DNA from 2 places in the Metabacillus schmidteae genome. Region 2 is predicted to be linked to the other one. Evidence: riboswitches for the same ligand, from Rfam matches in the RefSeq annotation. Region 2 holds a riboswitch; the other holds the start of a gene.
What was found. A riboswitch is a leader RNA that binds a small molecule or an ion and turns the genes downstream of it on or off. The one in region 2 is predicted to bind glycine.
Positions count from the first base shown of each region.

Region 1: linked by a shared signal. The riboswitch ahead of HWV59_RS01060 (amino acid permease) and the one ahead of gcvT (glycine cleavage system aminomethyltransferase GcvT) in region 2 are both predicted to bind glycine.

Region 1 is NZ_CAESCH010000001.1:235,695-240,678, forward strand. Features, by position in the region: gene HWV59_RS01055 (L-lactate dehydrogenase) at 376-1,311, opposite strand; gene HWV59_RS01060 (amino acid permease) at 1,564-2,913, opposite strand; glycine riboswitch at 3,077-3,156, opposite strand; gene HWV59_RS01065 (helix-turn-helix domain-containing protein) at 3,458-4,276, opposite strand; gene HWV59_RS01070 (hypothetical protein) at 4,562-4,984, shown strand, end outside.
Region 2 is NZ_CAESCH010000001.1:3,863,759-3,868,742, forward strand. Features, by position in the region: gene gcvPB (aminomethyl-transferring glycine dehydrogenase subunit GcvPB) at 1-523, opposite strand, end outside; gene gcvPA (aminomethyl-transferring glycine dehydrogenase subunit GcvPA) at 516-1,862, opposite strand; gene gcvT (glycine cleavage system aminomethyltransferase GcvT) at 1,903-3,003, opposite strand; glycine riboswitch at 3,211-3,300, opposite strand; gene HWV59_RS18920 (DEAD/DEAH box helicase) at 3,620-4,984, shown strand, end outside.

The DNA of each region.
Region 1 (4,984 bases), 3.6 Mb from region 2:
TACCTACTATAAACTTCTATAGTATAAATGAACATACATATACCTAAGTATTTGTTTTGAGGATAGAGTTTCTTACTAAATATTTCCCATTTCCAGCTAAAAAAAGTCTCTTTGGATTGTGAAATCCTAAAGAGACTTGAGTTTTCCTGCTAAGCTAAATCTTCAGCTTAATAGATAGTAGTTAGAAAAATAATGACAATATGAAAGTCTATATTTTAATGTCATTTTCGTTAAAATAGCTTTTGCCAGTTTCACCAACAGTGCTATTGGTGAAATGGAAATTGACAGTATTAAACCTGCTAAATAAGATAGATGTACCGGTTTCGGCAATTAAGCTGACATTGGTACTAAGAGAAGATTCAGGTCCTCTTTGAATTAAAGACGTATAGCTGTATTTTGGATATCTTTTAAAGTTTGAACTGATTTAGCCAGCTTACCCTTTTCATCTTCAGTTAGTGATAGTTCAACAATATTTTTGACACCTGTTCTAGTGATTACAGAAGGAATCCCTACAAAAACATCATGATGTCCGTATTCTCCCTCTAACAATGCTCCAACAGGTAAGACGGCGTTCTCATTTCTTAAAATAGCCTTTGTTATTCTTACTAGCCCCATTGCAATGCCATAATACGTGGCACCTTTTGCTTTGATAATCTCATAAGCCGCATCACGCACACTAGCAGCTATCTCTTCCTTTCTCTCCTTTGTTAACCTATCTGCGATTGGTGTTCCAGCAATGTTTGTGCTGCTCCATACAGGAAATTGAGAGTCACCATGCTCTCCAATAATATATCCATGAACACTTATTGCTGCTGTTTTAAACTCTTCTCCTACTATATATCTAAATCTTGCAGAGTCTAAAATGGTCCCTGAACCTATTACTCTTTCTTTAGGCAAACCAGAGAATTTCCAAGTCGCATAAGATAAAATATCGACTGGGTTAGTAGCGACTAAGAAAATACCATTAAAGCCAGAATTCATAATGTTCTCGATAATTGATTTAAATATATTAACATTCTTATTCACAAGATCCAGTCTTGTTTCACCAGGCTTTTGTGCTGCACCCGCACATATAACAACTAGAGCAGCATCCTTACAATCTTTATATGAGCCATATCTAATATTCATTGGACTAAGAGCATAGGTTATACCATGGTTTAAATCCATGACATCTCCCTTGGCTTTTTCTTCGTCCAGATCGACTATGATTAAATCATCGCATAAGCCCTGATTTAATAACGCATAAGCATAACTTGAACCAACAGCACCATTACCTACTAATACAATTTTATTACCTAATGTTATATTCATTCTGATTCCTCCTAACCTACTTTTATATTTGTGAAGTGTTTCACATAAATTGATAAAAATTTTTTTAGAGTTTTTATATAGATAATTTATTTAGGTATGTTTGAATAATTCCACAAATTGATTTTAAAAATAACTCCTCTATCATTTGTGAAGTATTTCACAAATAAAATGTACCATGATTTTTCATTTTGCACAAGTTTACCTGAAAGGAAAAAAGAGAAATCAATTTGATTCCTCTAATGACATTCTTACTTATATTTCTTTCTTTTTGCTCCTATATGAGTACATCATAAATATTAATATAAACCATATAGGTGTCAACAATAATGCAGAACGTGTTTCTTCTGCAAACAGCATAATAATAAGAATTATCACAAAAAGCGTTAGGACAACGTAATTAATAAATGGCGTAAAAGGCGCTTTAAATGTTGATTTTGCATGTAATTGTGGACGTGTTTTTTTATACTTTAAATGTGAAATGACAATAACGCCCCATACCCAAATAAAACAAATGGAACTTATCGTTGATACAATTCCAAAGGCTTGTGCTGGAATCAGTTTACTCAAAAGTGCTCCTACCGATACGACAAGCGTGGAAATCAACAACGCATTACCGGGAACATGATTTTTATTTAGTTTCGCGAAACTGGAGGAAGCCTGGTCATTTTTGCCTAAATTATATAAAATCCGGCTTGTTGAAAACATCCCGCTGTTACATGCAGAAGCAGCTGACGTTAAGACGACAAAATTAATAATACCTGCGGCAATTGGTATCCCAATTAAACTAAATGTTTTTACAAATGGACTTTCATCTGCAGTTAGTTGTGTCCATGGATTGATGCATAACAGAACAATAATCGAGCCAATGTAGAAAAAAAGTATTCTTAAAGGAATCTTATTGATTGCAGATGGAATATTTTTTTTCGGATTCGCAGTCTCCGCTGCTGATACCCCCACTAACTCTACTCCAACAAAAGCAAATAAAACCATTTGAAATGATAATAAGAAACCTGAAATACCGTTAGGGAAAATCCCGCCATGTTCCCAAAGGTTCGTAATAGTCACTGTGCCTGCATCTGTCTTAAATCCTATTATTAGCAAAACAATCCCAATGCCGATTAATAAAAGAATCGTTATAACCTTGATTAAGGCAAACCAAAACTCTAGTTCACCAAAAAGCTTTACCGTTAAAAGATTGAATCCTAACAATACAATCAAACAGATGATGGCAGGTATCCACTGTGGTATATCAAACCAATACTGTACATATACACCAACAGCAATAATATCAGCCATTGCGATCATAATCCAACAAAACCAATATGTCCATCCAGTTACAAATGCTACTCTAGGTCCAAGGTAATCTTCGGCAATGTCTGTAAATGATTGATAACCTGCTTTGGACAACAATAGTTCTCCCAGCGCCCTCATAATAAAAAACACGGCAATACCCATTATTAAATAGGCAAAAATAATAGATGGACCTGCCAGTTGTATCGCCTTACCGGATCCTAAGAATAAACCGGTACCAATTGTGCCTCCAATTGCAATTAATTGAACATGCCTGTTTGCTAAATCCCTCTTTAATTCTTGTTGTGCCAAATCTAACTCCTCCTTAAAAGCTGCACACCATACGATGTAAATCAATGATCAAAAATAACTCATCAAAAAAAGAGATCGGATATCATCCAAATCTCTTGGTCATAAGAATATTAAATAGTATTTGTCCACCTACTAACTATTAGTATGGTTTCAAATAGATATTCTATACTCTCCTGTCCTTTTGCCTGAGATTGTGAATCCTTCGGCGCTACGGAATACCGCAGTCTCTCCAGAAGCTGCTCCTGCTATAGTTTCATCCATAGCGATCATAGCTTGGGTATTTATAAAATTATTTTCAAATAATTTTTAATTTTAATGCTCCTCACATACCTTGTCAACAACAAAAGTATCCTCTCATTCATATTTGATAAGATCCTCCTATTAACTTGCAAAGCACCTATATTATTAAATCTAGCTTTTATGTCCACAGCATCAAAAGGAAAACAAGTTAGTTAGCTAGCTGCTGATAGTTTTAATGTAAAAGGAGAGATAATAGCAAAACAAATAATTTGAATATAATATAAATTACATGTATCTATATATACTACTTATTTTCTAAAGTATATAACAATTCTGCTTTTATGAAGTACTCCATTGCCTCTTTATCAAATTGATTGATCGTCAAAATATGGCCGATCAAGTTACATATCTCACCTCTATAGTGAATTAGTTGATTTGCTTCTAAATAATATAAGACTGTATAACCTACTTCAAGTGCTTTATCATAGCTTTCCATATAATATAAAATAAGAGAATAGTGATAACCGATTCTTGGAAATAGTGTGTAGTCATTTATCTGAGGTGTTTTAGTTGAAAGCATTTCATAGGCTTTTTTGAAAAAGAGGAGTGCATCCTTATACTGCTTTTGTTCTAAATGTATTTGCCCCAGAGTATTTAGAATATCAAAGTCTATTTCATTTACAAAATAGTCTTCTTCTACTAGCTCTTCAAGTAATAGCTTCGCTTCTGAATATTCGCCTTCCCGTTTATACAATAAGATCGCAGTTAACCAAGATCTGTACTTTAAAAGCATTCTCCTTGACGGGCAGGATGTATTACGCTTTTTTATAAGTTGATCAAGTTCATTTAGCACCATTTCTAACGCCAAATAGTCATTGAAATAGATTAGTTCTCTACATAATGCTTTTATTTTGTTCAGCTTCTCATCTTTTTCAAGCAGAAGCTGTTCAAGTTGAATATTTAATCTATTTGCAATCTCATATAAGATATCCAAGCGAGGGACGTGCATATTTTTTTCCAGTCGAAAAATTGTTGATTCATCACATAGATTTTCACACAGCTGCTTTCTTGTTAGTCCCTTTTTCTTTCTATAGTACTTTATTCGATCACCTAAGCTCTTCATTCTTTACCTGTCCCTTCAGAATTTTTGACTCATTCTCCATGATTTATTGCAAATCTTCCTATTTAAATTAACAATTATCCTCACTATAATGACATTGAAACAACAGCTGGAAGGTAGTAAAAACAAATGAATGCTTTAAAGGTGACTTTCCATGGTTTCTAATTACCACCTAAAGCCATATTTACCATTTTTTATTATACAAAAGAATATAAAAAAGGGACATAATTCAGGGAAATCCACAAAAAACACTACTTTATTCCTAGCAAAAGGAGGATCTAATTATCCATGTTAAAAGAACTTGAAATAATTGAAACAGATACTCTCGTTTTTACAGAAATCGTAGCCTTTAAAAAAGAAATCTCCAACCCTATGACAATGAAAAAAGAAATGGACAAGCTTATTGAACGTCTAGGTAAAAAGGGACATACACATTGCAATAAGGTCATTACAAAGGTCATTGGCCGAGATGAAAAAAAGAAAACTATTACTATACAAATCATGGTTCCAATTACTGAATCCCATAATATACAGGGTTTCTTCAAAAAGTATGAATCCTACTTTTTTATCGATCAATATACACTAAAAGAAAGTATTAAGATTTCTATACCAAATGATATGAATGAGTTTAAAAGAGCAGTTGATCAATTTGTAAAATATGCTAAAGCTTCAAATGTGAATGAAATAGACTTAAACAAAAATCACATCATT
Region 2 (4,984 bases):
TTCCATGTGCTGAGTCAGGAACAATGACCTTAGTTCTTTTCGTGTCATTGTTTGCTTCATGATAGGCACGAATCATCATTAATCCTGTCCACTCACCATGAGCTCCTGCGGCTGGTTGAAGTGTCACTTCATCCATTCCTGTAATTTCTTTTAAATGTTCTTGAAGGTCAAATAAAAGCTCCATAGCCCCTTGGACTGTTGATTCTTCCTGCAACGGGTGAATATGGGCAAGACCTGCAATACGCGCTACATTTTCATTAATTTTCGGGTTATACTTCATCGTACAAGAACCTAATGGATAAAACCCAGAATCAACTCCATGGTTACGCTTGGATAAAGCTGTGTAGTGTCTCATTATATCGAGCTCTGAAACCTCAGGAAGCAGAGCATCCTCTGTACGAATATAATCAGTAGGAATTAGTTCATCTAATGACAACTCATCGACTTCAAGCTCTGGTAAGCTATACCCAATACGTCCTTCTCTGCTTAATTCAAAAATTAATGCTTGATCTTGATTACTCATTGTCATCCCCCAATTCCATCACAAGTGTGTCGATTTCTTCTTTTGTACGTAGCTCTGTCACGGCAATCAACATATGATGTTTAAATTCAGCATCAACTTTCCCTAAATCAAATCCACCGATAATCCCTTTCTCTAAAAGGCGCTTATTGACCTCGGAAACAGGTTTTGAAAGCTTAATCACAAATTCATTGAATATAGGCTGGTCAAATGGAACTTCTATTCCTGCATTCAAACAAGCTCTTTTTGCATAGTTAGCTTTTTGGATATTTTGAATGGCCATTTCCTTAACACCCTGCTTGCCTAAAGCTGTCATAGCAACTGAAGCTGCAAGGGCGTTTAATGCTTGATTTGAGCAAATATTAGATGTTGCTTTATCACGTCGTATATGCTGTTCACGTGCTTGAAGAGTTAAAACAAATCCGCGTTTTTCATTTTCATCTGTTGTTTGCCCAACAAGTCGACCTGGAACTTTACGGAGTAATTTGTTTGTTACAGCAAAATAGCCGCAATGTGGTCCACCAAAAGCTGTAGGAATTCCAAATGGCTGTGCATCTCCTGCAACAATATCGGCACCAAATGCTCCCGGAGGCGTTAATGCACCTAAAGCAAGAGGGTTGGATGAAACGATAAACATACTTTTTCCAGTATGCGCAATCGGCTCAATCTCTTTTAATGGCTCAATAGAACCAAAGAAGTTTGGATACTGAACTAAAACTGCTGCCACATCTTCATTCATTTCCTGCTTTAATGCCTCTAAATCTGTTACACCATTTTGTACAGGAATCTCAATCACTTCGATATATTGACCCGCTGCATATGTTTTTACTACATCTCGTGTTTCAGGATTTACGGCCTTTGAAACGAGAATTTTTTTCTTTTTTGTTTGTCCAGCTGCAAGCATTGCGGCTTCCGCTAATGCTGTTCCACCATCATACATCGATGAGTTTGCCACATCCATTCCGGTTAGCTCACAAATCATCGTTTGAAATTCAAAAATCGCTTGTAGTTCACCTTGTGAAATCTCAGGTTGATATGGAGTATATGCTGTGTAGAATTCTGATCGAGAAATGACATGATCAACAATAATTGGCATGTAATGATCATAAACCCCTGCACCAAGGAATGACGCGTTCTTGCGTAAATCTTTATTTTTGGCTGCAAGCTGCGATAATTCTTTTAAGAGCTCTGTTTCTGATTTTGCCCGCTTAATCTTGTAATCTCCCTTAAAACGAACGTTCTCAGGAATATCCTGAAACAATTCATCTATTGATTGAACACCAATTGCTTGAAGCATTTCCTGCTTGTCTTGGTCTGTCATTGGTAAATAACGATGATTCATGTCGTGAAATCTCCTCTCAGTTACACATTTAGTTAAACGATTATTTTGATTTTTTATAAAATGGTGTAGCAACCACGGAAGCCTTTAAACGTTTTTTTCTAATTTGAACTTCAACCTCTGTACCCGGCTGTGTAAATTCAGATTTTAGTAGAGCTAAACCAATATTTTTCTTTAAGGTTGGTGACTGTGTTCCAGTTGTCACAACACCTATGACTTCTTCACCAGAAAAAACCTCATAACCATGACGCGGAATACCTTTTTCCAATAACTCAATTCCCACTAACTTACGAGCAGTTCCTTTTTCCTTTTGCTGCAATAAAACCGCTTTTCCATTGAACTCAGCTTCTTTGTTTGTTTTCACTGCAAACCCAATGCCCGCTTCAATTGGGGTAATATCTTTCGAGAGCTCTTGACCATATAAAGGCAATGTTGCTTCAAAACGTAATGTATCTCGCGCACCTAGTCCACATGGAATAACACCTTTACTTTTACCTGCTTCAAGAATGTTTCTCCATAAAGTTGCAGCATCATTCGAATGGCAATATAGCTCAAACCCATCCTCACCTGTATAGCCAGTTCTAGACACTAACACATGAACACCAGCAACTATTTCATCGTTTTTAAACTTAAAAAGCTTGATTTCAGATAGGTTTGTGTCCGTTAGTGTTTGAAGAACTTCTTCTGCAATTGGCCCTTGAAGAGCAAGAAGAGCATATTCATCTGATTTATTTTCAATTGTCACATTTCCACTTTTATTTGCTTTTAGCCACTCAAGATCTTTTTCGATGTTCGAAGCGTTAATAACCAGCAAATAATCATTTTCCTCTTTTTTATAAATGAGTAAATCGTCCACTGTTCCGCCATTTTCATAGCACATAGCCGTATACTGGGCGCCACCTGACTTAAGAAGAGACACATCATTCGTTACAACCTTTTGTAAAAAAGCTAAACTATCTTCACCTCGAACCTCGACCTCACCCATATGTGATACATCAAATAACCCCGCTTTTGTTCGAACGGCTTCATGTTCTTCCTTAATAGAAGTAAATTGAACAGGTAAATCCCAACCTCCAAAATCAATTGTCTTGGCACCATACTCTTTATAAAGATCGTATAAAGGTGTTCGATGTAGTTCTGTCATGTGGACTACTCCTTCCGATATTAAAAAATGCATCAAAAAAAGGACATAACACTCCCATCTACTTGTGGAAGTCTCTGTCCTTTTAACCTGAAAGTTTACCTTATGAGTGCGTGATACTAGTGGCCTTGTAATAAGACATACTATCACCTCATAAAGCTTTCCCCTTTGGTAGTTTACGTGAACACACGCAAACACTCTCCAGAGTCGCGTCAAATAAGAGTCTTTTTGCCTGAGAGATTCACAATTGTTTGCTCCTTCGGCGCTATACTAACCTATAGTCTCTCCCCTTATTCTCATCCGCACATATTTTGTTTTCTTGTTGGCTATACTACTAAAACCTGAATTATGACATTTGACATTTTAAACATTTGCATTTTCAAACGAATGAAAGCGTTAAGCTGACTGAAAGATATGAAAATGATGAACTTTCTTATTAACATCCTACCATGTGTGTATGTTTTCGACAATCCTTTTTTATCTTAACATTAAAAAATATTTCTATATTGAATGTTCGGTTTTTGTCGTTATCAGTCTTTTTTATATGTTATTTTCACTTATTCTACGAAAAATCATGAACAATCATAAAAGTCATTTTCATGAAAGGAATGTCTTTACAATGAACATCAAGACGAACTTCTTTTTCTCCTGGCAGGAGGGATTTCTAGAAAAACTAAACAATGATGGACCGTGGTCAAATTGGGAGCTTTACAAGCTTGCATATGAAGTTCAAAAGAATACACAAGTTCCTTCTTTTGAAGGCTTACAAGCCCCAAAACACTTGCCACACTTTACACCTCTACCTCATCAACTAGAAGTAGCGCAAAGAGTCGTCGAAAAAATGAACGGTAAAGCGATCCTTGCTGATGAGGTTGGTTTGGGAAAAACAATTGAGGCTGGTCTCATTTTAAAAGAATATATGATTCGGGGACTGGTCAAAAAAGTACTTATTCTCGTCCCGGCATCACTTGTATCACAATGGGCCCGTGAATTAATTGAAAAATTCTTTATTCCTGCTGTAGAACAAAAGAAAAGTTATGTATGGGAAGCATGTGATGTTGTTGTGTCCTCTATTGATACAGCGAAAAGAAGCCCACATCGTGACATTGTCTATAACCAGAACTATGATCTCGTCATAATTGATGAAGCTCACAAGCTTAAAAATAATAAAACAAAAAACTATGAATTTGTTCAAAATTTAAAAAAGAAATATTGTTTACTATTAACAGCAACACCAGTTCAAAACAGAGTAGAAGAAATTTTCAACTTAGTATCATTATTAAAACCAGGCCATCTTGGAAACGAAGCCTATTTTTCAGATGTGTTTTCAGCGAAGGAACGTTCAATTGAGGACCATGAGCAATTACGTGAGCTCATTAATAAAGTTATGATTAGAAATCGGCGCGGTGACACAGGTATTGAATGGCCAAAGCGTATTGTTGAAACAGTGCCAATCGAATTTTCAGAAACAGAACAACATCTTTATGACACCATTTCTGCTCTTAAGTCATCATCACAATATGCTGCAAACACCTTCTCTATTATGACCTTACAACGGGAAGCTTGCAGTAGTCGTGAAGCTGTCTATATGACTCTTAAAAAGATGCTTGACTTGCCTGAAGAAGAGGAAGCTGTTTTGCCAAATGATGTCATCAAAGAAATTATGATGGCCATTGACGGTGTTACGCAAAACTCAAAAGCATTAAAAGTAGTAGAGTTAATCAAAGAACTTGATGATAAAGTCATTATTTTCACTGAATATCGAGCAACTCAATTTTATTTACAATGGTTTCTTCAGCAGCATGGCATTACGTCCGTTCCATTTCGTGGTGGCTTTAAAAGAGGAAAAAAAGATTGGATGAAAGAACTCTTTAAAAATCGCGTACAAGTACTCATAGCGACAGAAGCTGGCGGTGAAGGAATCAACCTTCAATTTTGTCATAATATTATCAATTATGATTTACCATGGAATCCAATGCGTTTA